DNA from 2 places in the Streptomyces sp. NPDC034037 genome. Region 1 is predicted to be linked to the other one. Evidence: riboswitches for the same ligand, from Rfam matches in the RefSeq annotation. Region 1 holds a riboswitch; the other holds the start of a gene.
The links. A riboswitch is a leader RNA that binds a small molecule or an ion and turns the genes downstream of it on or off. The one in region 1 is predicted to bind glycine.

Region 1 (7,832 bases):
CGAGGTGTTCCGTTATCCGGACGCGGCTGAACGAGGGTCGAACACGGGGCAGTTGGGGTGCAACGCTTCACGGGCGACCATAGGGCCCCACCCGCATCAGAACGGACATCGCGTCCGTTCGCGCTGTTCAGTACTGCGCGGGGTAGCCGTAACCGCCGGCCGGGGCGGGGGACGCCTGGGCCTCGCGGTCGTAGAAGGGGCGGGCGTTGGCCCGCAGCCACAGGGTGACCGGGTCGTAGTCGTCCGACATCGCGACCGTCGAGACGGGCAGGCCCTCCGGCACGGCGGGGATGGACTGGCGCATCATCGCCCGCACCGCCTCCACCGAGGGCGGCGAGGTGTCGTACACGTCCAGGCCGATGGCCAGGTGGGGCGCGCCGAGCACGGGCTGGACCCAGGCGCGGCGTAGGGAGCGCACGACGGGCGTGCGGTGCGCGTTCTGCGTCAACAGGGCGTAGAACTGGGGCAGCTCGATGCTCGGCTCGGTCAGCCTGAGCGGTCCGGCGGGCAGCAGGTCGAGGCCGGTGGCGATGCGGCGCAGATCCAGCCAGGGGATGCCGACGCCGCCGCCGGGGGCGTGCGGATTGAGCCACAGGCCGTAGTGGTCGGGGTAGAGGGTGCGGGCGACGTCGACGCCGCGCACCACCTCGTAGCTGCGGTTCCAGCCGCTGGCGGACAGCTCCTGGGCGGAGGTCACACAGGGGGCGTAGCCGAGGCCCTCGACCTCCATGGTGCCGTACTGGGCGTCGGGCGAGCCGGCCTGGCCGTGCCACAGGAGCATCCACAGCTGGTCGGCGGCGAGCGCGCGCAGCAGTGCCTCGTACGCGTCGTAGCGCCCCGGCGTCACCTGGCGCAGCATCTGCTCGACCTGTCCCCGAGGACTTGAGCCAGCTCGTCCAGGGGAGGCCCCATCGGCCGCAGCCGTGCCCGACGCACTCACCCGTTACCGCCCCTTCACTACGAACCCGCACCGCCCCGGCCGGGCCATGGAACCAGCTTAAGCGGCGAGGCGGGCGCGGACTTGACGTACGCGCTTCCCATCGCGCCCCGACCGGCGCGGGCTCAGGCGTGCCGCTGGAAGAACGGCCGCACCTTCGCGCGCAGCCAGTCGCCCACCGGGTCCTGCGCCACGTCCAGCAGGACGAGGTTGACCGGCCAGGCCACCGGGACCCGGCCGAGGGCGCGGCCGAGCGCCTCCATCGGCAGCTCGCGGGCCGGACCCTCCCAGGTGGCCAGTTCGACGCCGACGAACAGGGTCGGCTCGTCCGTCTCGACGGCGGCCAAGCAGCGGCGGGCGGTGAGGACGACGCCCGTCGCCTCGAACTCCCCGGCGGCGGCGGCGAGGAAGTCCACCGGGTCCTCCTGCCAGTCCGGCTCGAAGAGGCGGACCCGGCCGCCGGTGGTCGGCCCGTCCAGCGGGGTGCGCCCCGCCCGGCACAGCTCGGCCACGGCGGCCGGCGGCAGGGGGACGCCGACGGTGCCCTCGGGGTTCAGGGCGATGCCCAGCTGCGGTGGCAGGCCCCGGGCGAACTCCACGGCGGGCGCCACCGTGCAGCCCATGCGGTCCGCCGCGTCGCCGAGGGCCTGGCGGAACTGCTGCTCGGAGGTGAAGACGGGGACGTAGGCCTGGCCGTCGATCTCCAGCGTGGGCAGGTCCAGGGTGCGGCTGTCGGGGCCGCCGCCGTTCGGCAGCGGGACCCAGAGGTGGCTGCGGCCGAGGACCTCCACGATGCGGCCGCCCGCCGGGACGGGGGCGCCGAGGCAGGCCGCGAGGACCTCTTCCAGTTCGTTGCCCGGCCATCCCCCGTACGGATGGGCGTGTGCCTGCGCCGGAAAGTTCATCTGTCCAACCCCTGCTCGCGACCGCTTAGCCTGCGGCTGAACCCTAACGTCGGCCGCCCTCAGCGGTCGAAGGCGATCCCCCGGCCGTCGAAGGAGACGGCCCGCAGCACCTGTGCCGCCGCCCGGTCCAGGAGCACCGCCGACCCGCAGCCGCGCGGCAGGTCGCCCCGCTCGGCGGCGCCGACCAGCCGGCCGACCGTCCTGCGGTGGCGCGCGAAGGCGTACCGGGACACGCCCCGGCCGCGCTCGCGCTGGCCCTGGAGGGCGGTGTCGGCCGGCACGTCGAGCAGGAGCAGATGCAGTGTCCTGCCCCGTCGGGCGGCCTCGCGGGCCAGCCAGCGGCGCACCCAGGGCTGGGTGCCGCAGTCGTGCACGACGACGCCGGCGCCGGACCGCAGGACGCGGCGCAGGCCCGCGTAGTGCGCGAGGCGGACCAGGGGGCGGTAGAGCGCGTACGGCAGCGGGGCGGGCATGCGGGCGGCCCACGCGTCGCGGGTGTCCTGGGAGTCGACGCGGGGGCCCGTGACGGCCTGGCGCATCAGCGTGGACTTCCCGCCGCCGGGCAGCCCGGAGACGACGACCAGGTCGCCCTCGTCGAAGGTGAGGCGGTGGGGGCTGTGCCCGGCCCGCTGCCGCAGGTCCCGGACGACGGGCACGGGCAGCGGGCCGCAGCCCTCCCGGGCCGGGGCGGCAGCCTGCTTCGGCAGCGCCATCCCCGTGGTCATGGCGTGGACGCTCGTCCTGCTGCGCACCGTGATCGGCCTCCCCATAGCGGTCACGTACTGCTTTCCCCGGCAAGTGTAAAGAGAAGGTAATGCGGCACAAGGGAAATTTCCGGAGCCCGCGCCGGACCCCACGCGGCCGGACCACCAGTCCCCCTGGCCCCCGCCGCGTGCAATGATGTGCGCGCCAACTCCATACCGGCCGTTTGAATCCGCGCGGGAGAGTTCCCGGACCAGCACGCATGGGCCCGGGGCGCCGAAGGAGCAAGTCCCTCCCTTGAATCTCTCAGGCCCCGTACCGCGCGGGCGAGGCACATCTGAAAAGCGAGCCGGCATGCCGGCTCCACCCAAGGTGCAAGCCGTCCGTCCCGCATGTCGGGACGCTCGCGGCGAACCTCTCAGGTTCCGATGACAGATGGGGAGGATCGACCTCGCCCGTCATGCCCTGGGAGTTCCCTCATGAGCACTGCCCCCCGCCTCACCGCCCTCGATGCCGTGCATCGTGCGCTCGGCGCGACCATGACCGACTTCGCGGGCTGGGACATGCCGCTGCGCTACGGCAGCGAGCGCGACGAGCACAACGCCGTGCGCACCAAGGCCGGCCTCTTCGACCTCTCCCACATGGGCGAGATCACCGTCACCGGCCCCGAGGCCGTCGACCTGCTGAACTTCTCGCTGGTCGGCAACATCGGCTCGGTGGGTGTCGGCCGCGCCCGCTACACCATGATCTGCGCCGAGGACGGCGGCATCCTCGACGACCTGATCGTCTACCGCCTCGGCGAGAGCGAGTACCTGGTCGTCGCCAACGCCTCCAACGCCCAGGTCGTGCTCGACGCGCTGAACGCCCGCGCCGAGGGCTTCGACGCCGAGGTCCGCGACGACCGCGACGCCTACGCGCTGCTCGCCGTCCAGGGCCCCGAGTCCCCCGGCATCCTGAAGTCGGTGACCGACGCCGACCTGGACGGCCTGAAGTACTACGCGGGCCTGCCCGGCACCGTCGCGGGCGTCCCCGCCCTGATCGCCCGCACGGGCTACACCGGCGAGGACGGTTTCGAGCTCTTCGTCGCCCCCGGTGACGCGGAGAAGCTGTGGAACGCGCTGATGGAGGCGGGCACGCCCGCCGGCATGGTGCCGGCCGGCCTCTCCTGCCGCGACACGCTGCGCCTGGAGGCGGGCATGCCGCTGTACGGGCACGAGCTGACCGCCGCCCTCACGCCCTTCGACGCCGGTCTCGGCCGGGTGGTGAAGTTCGACAAGACCTCGCAGGCCGACACCTTCGTGGGCCGCGCGGCGCTCGCGGCCGCCGCCGAGCGCGCCGAGAGCGCCCCGCCGCGCAAGCTGGTCGGCCTGGTCGCCGAAGGCCGCCGCGTGCCGCGCGCGGGCTTCTCCGTCGTCGCGGACGGCCAGGTCATCGGCGAGGTCACCTCCGGCGCCCCCTCCCCGACGCTGGGCAAGCCGATCGCGATGGCGTACGTCGACGCGGAGCACGCCGCCCCGGGCACGCCCGGCGTGGGCGTGGACATCCGCGGTACGCACGAGCCGTACGAGGTCGTGGCGCTGCCGTTCTACAAGCGCCGGAAGTGACCCCCCGCACACCTTTCCCGTTCCGCAGCACCCACCCGCGTACAGGAGAATTCAGGTCATGAGCAACCCCCAGCAGCTCCGCTACAGCAAGGAGCACGAGTGGCTGTCGGACGCCGAAGAGGGCGTGTCGACGGTGGGCATCACGGAGCACGCGGCCAACGCGCTCGGTGACGTCGTCTTCGTGCAGCTTCCCGAGGTCGGTGAGACGGTGACCGCGGGCGAGACCTGCGGCGAGCTGGAGTCGACCAAGTCCGTCAGCGACCTGTACTCGCCGGTGAGCGGCGAGGTCGTCGAGGCCAACCAGGACGTCGTGGACGACCCGTCGCTGGTGAACTCGGCTCCCTTCGAGGGCGGTTGGCTCTTCAAGGTCCGGATCGCGGAGGAGCCGAAGGACCTGCTCTCCGCGGACGAGTACACCGAGTTCTCCGGCAGCTAAGGATCATCCCGATGTCGCTTCTGAACACCCCTCTGCACGAGCTGGACCCGGACGTCGCCGCCGCCGTCGACGCCGAGCTGCACCGCCAGCAGTCGACCCTGGAAATGATCGCCTCGGAGAACTTCGCTCCGGTCGCCGTCATGGAGGCCCAGGGCACCGTCCTCACCAACAAGTACGCCGAGGGCTACCCCGGCCGCCGCTACTACGGCGGCTGTGAGCACGTCGACGTCACCGAGCGACTCGCGATCGAGCGCGTCAAGGAGCTGTTCGGCGCCGAGTACGCCAACGTCCAGCCGCACTCCGGCGCCTCCGCCAACCAGGCCGCCCTCTTCGCGCTCGCCCAGCCCGGCGACACGATCCTCGGCCTGGACCTGGCGCACGGCGGCCACCTCACCCACGGCATGCGCCTGAACTTCTCCGGCAAGCAGTTCAACGTGGTCGCCTACCACGTGGACGAGGCCGGCCTGGTCGACATGGCCGAGGTCGAGCGCCTGGCCAAGGAGAACAGCCCGAAGGTGATCATCGCGGGCTGGTCCGCCTACCCGCGGCAGCTGGACTTCGCCGAGTTCCGCCGGATCGCCGACGAGGTCGGCGCGTACCTGTGGGTCGACATGGCGCACTTCGCCGGTCTGGTCGCCGCCGGGCTGCACCCGAACCCGGTGCCGCACGCGGACGTGGTGACCTCCACCACGCACAAGACGCTGGGCGGCCCGCGCGGCGGCATCATCCTGGCCCGCAACAAGGACTTCGCGAAGAAGCTGAACTCCGCGGTCTTCCCCGGCTTCCAGGGCGGCCCGCTGGAGCACGTGATCGCGGCCAAGGCGGTCTCCTTCAAGGTCGCCGCGAGCGAGGAGTTCAAGGAGCGCCAGCAGCGCACCCTGGACGGCGCCCGCATCCTGGCCGAGCGCCTGGTCCAGGACGACGCGAAGGCCGTCGGCGTCGACGTCCTGTCCGGCGGCACCGACGTGCACCTGGTCCTGGTGGACCTGCGCGACAGCGAGCTGGACGGGCAGCAGGCCGAGGACCGCCTCCACGAGGTCGGCATCACGGTCAACCGCAACGCGGTCCCGAACGACCCGCGCCCCCCGATGGTCACCTCGGGCCTGCGGATCGGCACCCCGGCGCTCGCCACGCGCGGCTTCCAGGAGGACGACTTCCGTGAGGTCGCCGACATCATCGCCGAGGCCCTCAAGCCCGGCTTCGAGGCGGACGCCCTGAAGGCCCGGGTCTCGGCCCTGGCCGACAAGCACCCCCTGTACCCCAGCCTGTAGTGATTTCGTACGCTTTCCTTCGTACGTAACTCCGGGGCACCGCGCACACTGGAACTGAACACAGTGAGCGCGGTGCCCCCGCTCATGCCCGGCGCACGCCCCGGTCTCCGCACCACCCCGGCGGACGGGGCGTCCACCAAAACCATTGGAGTCTCCCGTGGCCATCTCGGTCTTCGACCTGTTCTCGATCGGCATCGGCCCGTCCAGCTCCCACACGGTCGGCCCGATGCGGGCCGCCCGCATGTTCGCGAGCCGCCTCAAGAACGAGGGCCTCATGGCCCACACCGCCGCGATACGGGCCGAGCTGTACGGCTCGCTCGGCGCCACCGGCCACGGGCACGGCACCCCCAAGGCCGTCCTGCTCGGCCTGGAGGGCGAGTCGCCCCGCACCGTCGACGTGGAGTCCGCCGACGGCCGCGTCGAGGCGATCAAGAGCAGCGGCCGCCTCAGCCTGCTCGGCGTGCACGAGATCGACTTCGACTTCGACACGGACCTGGTCCTGCACCGCCGCAAGGCCCTGCCGTACCACGCCAACGGCATGACGATCTTCGCGTACGACCGTGACGGCGCCCTCGTCCTGGAGAAGACGTACTACTCCGTGGGCGGCGGTTTCGTCGTCGACGAGACCGTCCTGGAGCAGGAGGGCGGCTCGGGCGAGAACCCGATCGTGCCGGACGACACCGTCCTGAAGTACGCCTTCCGCACCGGCGACGAGCTGCTGCGGCTCTCCCGGGAGACCGGTCTGTCCATCTCCGCGATGATGCTGGAGAACGAGAAGGCCTGGCGCACCGAGGAGGAGATCCGCGAAGGCCTCCTGGACATCTGGCGCGTCATGCAGGCCTGCGTCTCCCGCGGCATGTCCCGCGAGGGCATCCTGCCGGGCGGTCTGAAGGTGCGCCGCCGCGCGGCGAACTCGGCCCGCCAGCTGCGCGCCGAGGGCGACCCGCAGGCCCGCTCCATGGAGTGGATCACGCTCTACGCCATGGCCGTCAACGAGGAGAACGCCGCCGGCGGCCGCGTCGTGACCGCCCCGACGAACGGCGCCGCGGGCATCATCCCGGCCGTCCTGCACTACTACATGAACTTCATCCCCGGAGCCGACGAGGACGGCGTGGTCCGCTTCCTGCTCGCGGCCGGGGCGATCGGCCTGCTCTTCAAGGAGAACGCCTCCATCTCCGGCGCCGAGGTCGGCTGCCAGGGCGAGGTCGGCTCCGCCTGCTCGATGGCGGCGGGCGCCCTCGCCGAGGTCCTCGGCGGCTCCCCCGAGCAGGTGGAGAACGCCGCCGAGATCGGCATGGAGCACAACCTCGGCCTGACCTGCGACCCGGTCGGCGGCCTCGTGCAGATCCCGTGCATCGAGCGCAACGGCATGGCGGCCGTGAAGGCCGTCACCGCCGCCAAGATGGCGATGCGCGGCGACGGCTCCCACAAGGTGTCCCTCGACAAGGTCATCAAGACCATGAAGGACACCGGCGCCGACATGTCCGTCAAGTACAAGGAGACGGCCCGGGGCGGGCTCGCGGTGAACATCATCGAGTGCTGAGGCGCTCCGCGAGGTGATCCCGTCGTCGCGGTCGACGACGGGACATCTCGAATTCACTGTGCGCGGACTCCGCCCCACGTACGCGCTCTTTTCTCGGAAAGGCCTCCTTTTCCGGCGCCTGATGAGAGGGAAATGGCGTTCCCCCGGATCGGTGGACGCCGTCCGCAGGGCCGCCGGGCCACCCGGCCGCCATCCTTTTGGCTCTCCCTCAAAACGTCGGGAAGACCGTCTCGGAAAGCGAGACATCCGGCTGTTTTCCTCAAAAGCTGCTGCTACGTTCTCGCCTGTCGCCGGCATTCAGTACCCGGCCCGTGACGCGGCACCGTCATCACCGCCCGCGAGATCGGGCCCAGGCAGCGCAATGGGGGCCACTGCCAGTGATCATCGTTCCGTACGCTCATGGCGCGGCCAGCCCGCACCGGATCGCCGGAGCG
Region 2 (7,832 bases), on a different contig from region 1:
GCCGCGCACGGCCAGCAGGCCCGCCAGCTCGCCCTGCGACCCGGCGTTGGGCTGGAGCGAGACCTTGTCGTACCCGGTCACCTCGGCGAGGCGCTCCTCCAGCTCACGGATGAGCGTGAGGTAGCCCTGCGCCTGCTGGGCGGGCGCGAAGGGGTGCAGCTGCCCGAACTCGGGCCAGGTGACCGGCTCCATCTCGGTGGTCGCGTTGAGCTTCATGGTGCAGGAGCCCAGCGGGATCATGCCGCGGTCGAGCGCGTAGTCGCGGTCGGCCAGCTTGCGCAGGTAGCGCAGCATCGAGGTCTCGGAGCGGTACTGGTGGAAGACCGGGTGCGCGAGGTACTCGTCGGTGCGGAGCAGGCCTTGGGGGAGCGTGTCCGAGACGGTGGCGTCCAGCGCGTCGACGTCGGCCTCGACGCCGAAGGCGCTCCAGACCGCGGCCAGTTGCTGGCGGGTGGTGGTCTCGTCGCAGGCGAGCGAGACGTGGTCGGCGTCGACGCGGTGGATGTTGACGCCACTCTCACGGGCGGCGGTGACGAAGTGCTCGGCCTGGCCGGGCGCGCGCAGGGTCAGCGTGTCGAAGTACGCGCCGTGGACGACCTCGACCCCGCCCTCCTTGAGGCCGGCGGCGAGCAGCGTCGCGTAGCGGTGGGTGCGCCGCGCGATGGACTTCAGCCCGTCCGGGCCGTGGTAGACCGCGTACATTCCGGCCATGACCGCGAGCAGCACCTGAGCGGTACAGATGTTGCTGGTGGCCTTCTCGCGGCGGATGTGCTGCTCACGGGTCTGCAGCGCCAGCCGGTACGCCTTGTTGCCGTCGGCGTCGACGGAGACGCCGACGAGCCGCCCGGGCAGGCTGCGGGCGAACTTCTCGCGCACCGCCATGTAACCGGCGTGCGGGCCGCCGAATCCCATCGGCACACCGAAGCGCTGCGTCGTGCCGACCGCGATGTCCGCGCCCAGCTCACCGGGCGAGGTGAGCAGTGTCAGGGCGAGCAGGTCGGCGGCGACGGTGACGACGGCACCCAGCTCGTGCGCCTCGTCGATCAGCGGCTTGATGTCGCGTACGACACCGGAGGCGCCCGGGTACTGCACCAGTACGCCGACGACACCGCGCTCGGCGACCTCGGCCGGGATGCCGGTGCTCAGATCCGTGACGACGATCTCGACGCCGGTGGGCTCGGCACGCGTCTGGATGACGGCGATGGTCTGCGGCAGGGTGTCGGCGTCGACGAGGAAGACGCCGTCCTTGACCTTGCCCATGCGCCGGGACAGGGCCATGGCCTCGGCGGCGGCCGTGCCCTCGTCGAGCAGCGAGGCCCCGGAGGTGGGCAGGCCGGTCAGCTCGGCGACCATGGTCTGGAAGTTCAGCAGCGCCTCAAGCCGGCCCTGGGAGATCTCCGGCTGGTACGGCGTGTACGCGGTGTACCAGGCGGGGTTCTCCATCACGTTCCGCAGGATCACCGGCGGCGTGAAGGTGCCGTAGTACCCGAGCCCGATCATCGAGTCGAGCACCTGGTTGCGGTCCGCGAGGGAGCGCAGCTCGGCGAGGACCTCGGCCTCGGTACGGGCCCCGGGCAGCTTCAGCGCCTCGGCGTTCTTGATCACATCCGGCACCGCGGCGGCCGTCAGCTCGTCGAGCGAGCCGTACCCGACCTGGGCGAGCATCTTCGCCCGCGCTTCCGCATCGGGCCCTATGTGCCGCTGCTCGAAGGGGATGCCCTGTTCGAGTTCGGAGAGGGGGATGCGATTGGTGGCAGTCATTGCGGAGGCCTCCTGGTCTGCGCGACCTACGAGGGGTACCACGGCGCGGGTACCCGGACGGCCTCCCCCTCTGTCATCTCAACCTGAGAGCTTCACCGGGGCGCGCCCGTGAAGGCACCGTCCCGGCTTTCACCGTCGGTGAGGAAGGGTGTGGGACGTGCCCGCCCGTACGCCCGCCCTGCTTTCCAGAGTGACCTCGTCCGTGCGGTACAGGTGCCTGAGAGATTCCGGGGAGGATTTGCTCCTTCGGCGCCTCCGGCGATCGTGACCCGGAGAGCTCTCCCGCACGGGGTCAGCAGCCATTCGTCAGCCTACCAGCGAGGGTCACAGGCATTCCCTCGAGTGGCCGCCCGCCCCGAAGTGCTCTTTCGTAGTGAGTACGAGCGGACAAAGACGAGTTATGCCCATATCCCAGACCCCGCGACAGCTGGAGGGCCCGTGCAGACCGACATCGATCCGCGGAATCTGATCGGCCGCAAGGCGTTCGACCGCAACGGGGCCAAGATCGGCACGATCGACGAGATCTATCTCGACGACGCCACCGGCGAACCGGAGTGGGCGGCCATACGCACGGGCCTCTTCAGCCGCGACGCCTTCGTCCCCCTGGAGCCGAGCGAACTGGTCGACGACGGCACCCTGCGCATCCCCTTCGACCGCGACCTGATCAAGGACGCCCCGGACTTCGGCGTGGGCCGCCATCTCTCCCCCGCCCAGGAGCTCCAGCTCTACCACCACTACGGCCTGGACACCACGCTCCCCCACCCGCCACCCCCCGACCACGACTTCGGGCACATCGCGGGCTCCGACCCCACCTGAGGCACCGGGCCTCACCCCGCCTCCGCCGCTTCCACCTCCTCCCCGCAGGATCCCGCTCCGACCAGCGGCAAAGGCTCCGCGGGGCGCAATTTCGGATCATCCGTCCGGAACGTCCGCACCCGCCCCGGCGCCGATCCGGGTGTCTCGAAACGTACGGTCACCCGGCCGAGCCCGCTGCCCTGGACCCACCCGTAGCCGTACTCGGTGTGCCGCACGTCGTGCCCGGCCGCCCACCGCCGCTCGGCGGGCACCGGCGACTCCTGCGCGTCCGCACTGTCAGCCGGGCCCAGCGGAGCCCTCGGCACGGCCTCCCCCGCCGCCCCCGTCGGCGGAGCACCCTCCGGACCCTCCACCGCCGAGACCTCCGCCTCCGCGGCCTGCGCCTGGGCCTGCGCCTGGGCGAAGAGGTCCTCCTGCGTGTAGTCCGCGAGCCCCGTGACCCCTACCCCGAGCAACCGCACCCCGCCCGTGGTGTCCACGGACTCCAGCAGCCGCGCCGCGGCCTCCCGCACCACTGCGGGGTCGTCGGTGGGACCCCGCAGCGTCTCGGACCGGGTCAGCGTCGAGAAGTCGAAGCGCCGCACCTTCAGCACGATGGTCCGCCCCGAGTGCCCCGCCGCCCGCAGCCTCTGCACGCACCGGTCGGCCAGCCGCGCCACTTCTCCCCTGACCCGCACTCTGTCGTGGATGTCCACGTCGTACGTGTCCTCGACACTGACCGACTTGGTGTCCCGCTCGGCGACCACGGGCCGCTCGTCGCGCGCCAGGGCCATGGCGTACAGCGAGACGCCGTGCGACTTGCCGAGCAGCCGCACCAGCTCGTCCTCTCCCGCCTCCGCGATCTCCTCGACCGTGGTGATCCCGGCCCGCCGCAGGTGGTCCCCGGTGGCAGGCCCCACGCCGGGCAGCGTCCGCACCGACATCGGCCCCAGCAGCGCCCGCTCCGTGCCCGGGGCTATCAGCACCAGGCCGTCCGGCTTGGCCTGCTCGGAGGCGATCTTCGCCAGCATCTTGGACGCGGCGAGGCCCACCGAGCCGGTCAGGCCGGTCACCGCTCTGATGTCCGCCCGCAGCCGCTCGCCCACCGCCCTGGCCGAGCGCTCGTCATCGGCGACGCCACCCGCCTCCAGGTCCACGAAGGCCTCGTCCAGGCTGAGCGGCTCCACCAGCGGCGACAGCTCGCGCAGCAGCCCCATCACCTGCTCGCTGATCTCCCGGTACAGCCCGAAGCGCGGCACGAGGTAGGCGGCGTTCGGCGCCAGCCGGCGCGCCTGCCCCATCGGCATCGCCGAGTGCACACCGAACCGCCGCGCCTCGTAGGAAGCGGTGGCCACCACACCGCGCGGCCCGAGCCCGCCGACCACGACGGCCTTCCCGCGCAGACTCGGCTTCGCGGCCTGCTCGGCGGACGCGTAGAAGGCATCCATGTCCAGATGCAGAATCGTCGGCGCGCTTCTCACATCTCCGATGCTGCCCTACGCCACTGACAATCCCCCGCCGCGGGCTCAGACCGCCCGGTTGCGCCGTCGGGCCAGCTCGTCGGCGGGGTTGTGCCCGACGAGCGTCTCCCCCGTGTCGATCCGCTCGCCGTGCAGCTGGGACAGCGCGGCCTCGACGTCGCGCCACACGACGCCCACGGCGATCCCGAAGATGCCCTGCCCGCCCTGGAGCAGCTCGTGGACCTCGCCGGGCGACGTGCACTCGTACACCGTCGCCCCATCGCTCATCAGCGTCATCCGCTCCAGATCACGGAAGCCACGCTCCCGCAGATGCTGCACCGTCGTACGGATGTTCTGCAGCGATACCCCGGTGTCGAGGAACCGCTTGACCACCTTCAGGACGACGACGTCCCGGAAGCTGTAGAGCCGTTGGGTACCGGACCCACCGGCGGCACGCACGCTGGGCTCGACCAGGCCCGTCCGGGCCCAGTAGTCGAGCTGGCGGTAAGTGATGCCCGCGGCCGCGCACGCGGTCGGACCGCGATACCCGATCTGCTCGGAATTCTCGAACGTCGCGTCCCCGCTCCCCTGGACCGCCATCGGTTTCGGAGAGTGATCGGCCGCGCTGTGAAACGGGTACGGACCGTCCACCGCCGTACCGTCGCCGCTGCTTCTCACGCCGACCTCCGTCCTTGACCTGCCTTCTCGACGGTAGGCAGTCACCAGGGGCTCGTCAACGATCGCCACACTCGCCACGCCGAGTGATAATCACCCTGAGAGTGGTTTCGCGTGCCCCGCCGCGGGGAAAGGCTAGCCGAATGGGCCGAAGCGAGCCGCTGAGAGCGGCTCACTGGCTGTTGGTGCCGAAGTCCTCGGGCGAGATCTGGTCGAGGAACTCGCGGAACTTCTCCACCTCGTCCTCCTGTTCGTCCGGGATCGCGATGCCGGCGTCGTCCAGGACGCCGTCGCTCCCGTAGATGGGCGTGCCGGTGCGCAGTGCGAGCGCTATGGCATCGGACGGCCGCGCGCTGACCTCCACGCCGCTGGCGAAGACCAGCTCGGCGTAGAAGACCCCTTCGCGCAGGTCGGTGATGCGCACTTCGGAGAGCTCCTGGCCCACCGCCTCCAGCACGTCCTTGAACAGGTCGTGCGTCAGCGGTCGTGCGGGTGCCATGCCCTGCTGCGCGAAGGCGATGGCGGTTGCCTCACCTGGTCCGATCCAGATGGGGAGGTACCGGTCGCCTCCCACTTCACGCAGGAGCACGATCGGCTGGTTGGAGGGCATTTCGACCCGGACACCTACGACGTCGAGCTCGTTCACACAGCAACCCTAGGACGTGGCCGGCAGGTTTGGGTAGTCGGGCAGCCGTCGAGTACCGGCCGGGGACGGTCCGCCCGCCGCGCGCGGGCCCGTATTTCAGGGCAGTCTGACGCCGAGAGCGCTCTGCACAAGAGCCGAATGCAGCTTTCCCGTGAGGCTCGCCAGCTCTTTGGTACGGGCCTCCGCGTGGGCCCTGGTCTGGGGATTGCGGTGCCGCCGCAGCGGCGCGACGACCTGGTCGACGAGCCCGGCCTCCCGGTCCGCGGCGGCCTTCATGGCCCGCAGATGGCGTGGCTCGATGCCGAACCTGCCCAGTTCCACGACGAGCGAGGCGATCGTGACGGCCTCCGCGTCGTACCCGCCGTCCGGCAGGCGGACGACCAAGCCGTACGTTTCCCACTCGTCGAGCTGCCGCTCGTCCACCTCGGCGACGGCCAGCAGCTCCGCACGGCCCACACGGGCCGCTGTCGGCCTCTCGGCCTCGCCCGGGTCCCCGGCGCCTTCCGCGCCCCGCTGACGGCCCAGAGAGGGCAGCGGGGCCCTCTCACCGCGCTCCAGTGCTTCGAGGTGCTCGCGGATGACCTTCAGCGGCAGATAGTGGTCCCGCTGCATCCTCAGCACATGACCGAGCCGCTCGACGTCTTCCGGGCTGAACTTGCGATAGCCGGACGGCGTGCGCTGCGGCTCGATGAGGCCCTCGGACTCCAAGAAGCGGATCTTGGAGATCGTGACCTCGGGGAACTCGTCACGCAGCACGTTCAGCACGGTGCCGATGCTCATCAGCCGGCGGTCCGCGACGGTGGTGCCGGTGCCGGCACCACCACTCGGTGTGTGAAGCATGGACCTTCCATGGGGGGTGGCCCCCGGACGAGGCCCGGGGGGTGGGTCAGATGCCGACGCTCCGCTGGCTGGCGTAGAAGACCAGCCGGTACTTACCGATCTGCACCTCGTCGCCGTTCGACAGCGCCACGGAATCGATGCGCTCCCGGTTGACGTACGTGCCGTTGAGGCTGCCCACGTCGGCGACGGTGAAGGAACCGTCCTGAAGGCGACGGAACTCCACGTGGCGACGCGACACTGTCACGTCGTCGAGGAAGATGTCGCTCTGCGGGTGACGGCCCGCCGTGGTCAGTTCGCCGTCGAGCAGGAAACGACTGCCCGAGTTCGGCCCGCGGCGCACCACCAGGAGCGCCGAGCCGAGCGGCAGGGCGTCGACGGCGGCCTGCGCCTCCGGGGAGAGCGCCGGCGACGGCGTCTGCCCCGTCACCTCGGCGTCGTAGGCCTCGAGACCGGAGATGGAGATCGTCGACGTCGTCTCGGACGCACGCTCCGGAGCCGCACCGGCTCGCAGCGGCGCACCACAGTTGGAGCAGAACCGGCTCGCCTCGGCGTTGCGGTTGCCGCACCTCGTACACACCAGGGCCATGGACGGGTCCTCCTGCCGCGGCTGCCCCGCGGGGGCGTTCGATCCGTGCGGGCCGGAGGCGAACCCTCCACCCGAACTCGAGGTCGACGGTTCTCCGAAACCTATGCGGCCGGGACCGGCGGGGTCAACGGACGACGCGCCCTGTCCGCCCGGATTGTCACCCCCTGGACCAGCCACCTGGTCCCGGAACATGGGGCGCTCGGCCCCCTGTCCCTCCGCGTCCCCATGACGCGGGGCACGGTGCCGGGCAGTGGCGGGATTGCCGCTGTCCTCACGTGCGCTCTTGCCGAACAACTTCGCAAACAACTTCACGGGCGATTCCCCTTGACCGAAACAGACCCGCCCGTGGGGCAGGACGAACCCTGATTGCACACACCGACATCCATCGGTGAACCAGACATCCTCACAACGTCCGTATCCACCAAACAGTTTCCACCACGCACCACACATCTGGTGCGCCGACCCCCCGCAACCTCATGCCCTTGACCCGCGGCCCTCATGCTCCCGCCGCTCACGGGGAGGACGACCGAGCGTAGTCAGGCCGCTTCGCGGGTCGCAAGGCACTCACAACGATCTTCTCCGAGCGTGTCACGGTGACCGTGGCCTGCTCCTTCTCCAGAGTCTGCACCACGCCGCCCGGGATGTTCAGCGCAGGTTCCAGATCCTGGGGCTTGCCGATCACCTTGAAGAGGTACGGCTTGCCGACCTTGCGGCCGTCCACACGCACGCCGCCGCGGCCGGCGTCCGACAGATGCGTGCTGGCCACCACGCGCACGTCATTGATCTGGATCGCCTCGGCGCCCGCGGCGCGCAGCTCCTGAATGGCGTCGAGAAGCATGTCCGCCTCGATCGCCCCCTTCTTGTCCTCGACGGCAAGCGTGATGCCGGGCCCCTGGGCCGCCACCGTGCCCGCCAGAATGCCGAGTTGCCTCTCCCGCTCGGCTGTCTGCTTGCGGGCCTCTTCCGCCTGGTCCGAGCTGTTCTCCAGCCCGGTCCGCTGCTCCTCGAGACGCCGCTTCTCCTCTTCCAGACGCTGAGTGCGGTCATCCAGTTCATCGAGGATGCGTAC

Region 2: linked by a shared signal. The riboswitch ahead of gcvP (aminomethyl-transferring glycine dehydrogenase) and the one ahead of gcvT (glycine cleavage system aminomethyltransferase GcvT) in region 1 are both predicted to bind glycine.

What each region holds. Positions count from the first base shown of each region.
Region 1 covers NZ_JBVISC010000006.1:85,639-93,470, forward strand. The annotation lists gene ACZ516_RS21650 (enhanced serine sensitivity protein SseB C-terminal domain-containing protein) at 128-940, opposite strand; gene ACZ516_RS21655 (enhanced serine sensitivity protein SseB) at 1,063-1,842, opposite strand; gene ACZ516_RS21660 (AAA family ATPase) at 1,902-2,612, opposite strand; glycine riboswitch at 2,772-2,875, shown strand; glycine riboswitch at 2,876-2,989, shown strand; gene gcvT (glycine cleavage system aminomethyltransferase GcvT) at 3,024-4,148, shown strand; gene gcvH (glycine cleavage system protein GcvH) at 4,207-4,584, shown strand; gene glyA (serine hydroxymethyltransferase) at 4,596-5,855, shown strand; gene ACZ516_RS21680 (L-serine ammonia-lyase) at 6,013-7,398, shown strand; gene ACZ516_RS21685 (hypothetical protein) at 7,776-7,832, shown strand, end outside.
Region 2 covers NZ_JBVISC010000003.1:1,008,046-1,015,877, forward strand. The annotation lists gene gcvP (aminomethyl-transferring glycine dehydrogenase) at 1-1,761, opposite strand, end outside; glycine riboswitch at 1,957-2,056, opposite strand; gene ACZ516_RS15095 (PRC-barrel domain-containing protein) at 2,200-2,577, shown strand; gene ACZ516_RS15100 (DNA polymerase IV) at 2,589-4,037, opposite strand; gene ACZ516_RS15105 (MerR family transcriptional regulator) at 4,083-4,694, opposite strand; gene ACZ516_RS15110 (bifunctional nuclease family protein) at 4,864-5,337, opposite strand; gene ftsR (transcriptional regulator FtsR) at 5,434-6,177, opposite strand; gene ACZ516_RS15120 (FHA domain-containing protein) at 6,224-7,213, opposite strand; gene ACZ516_RS15125 (DUF881 domain-containing protein) at 7,275-7,832, opposite strand, start outside.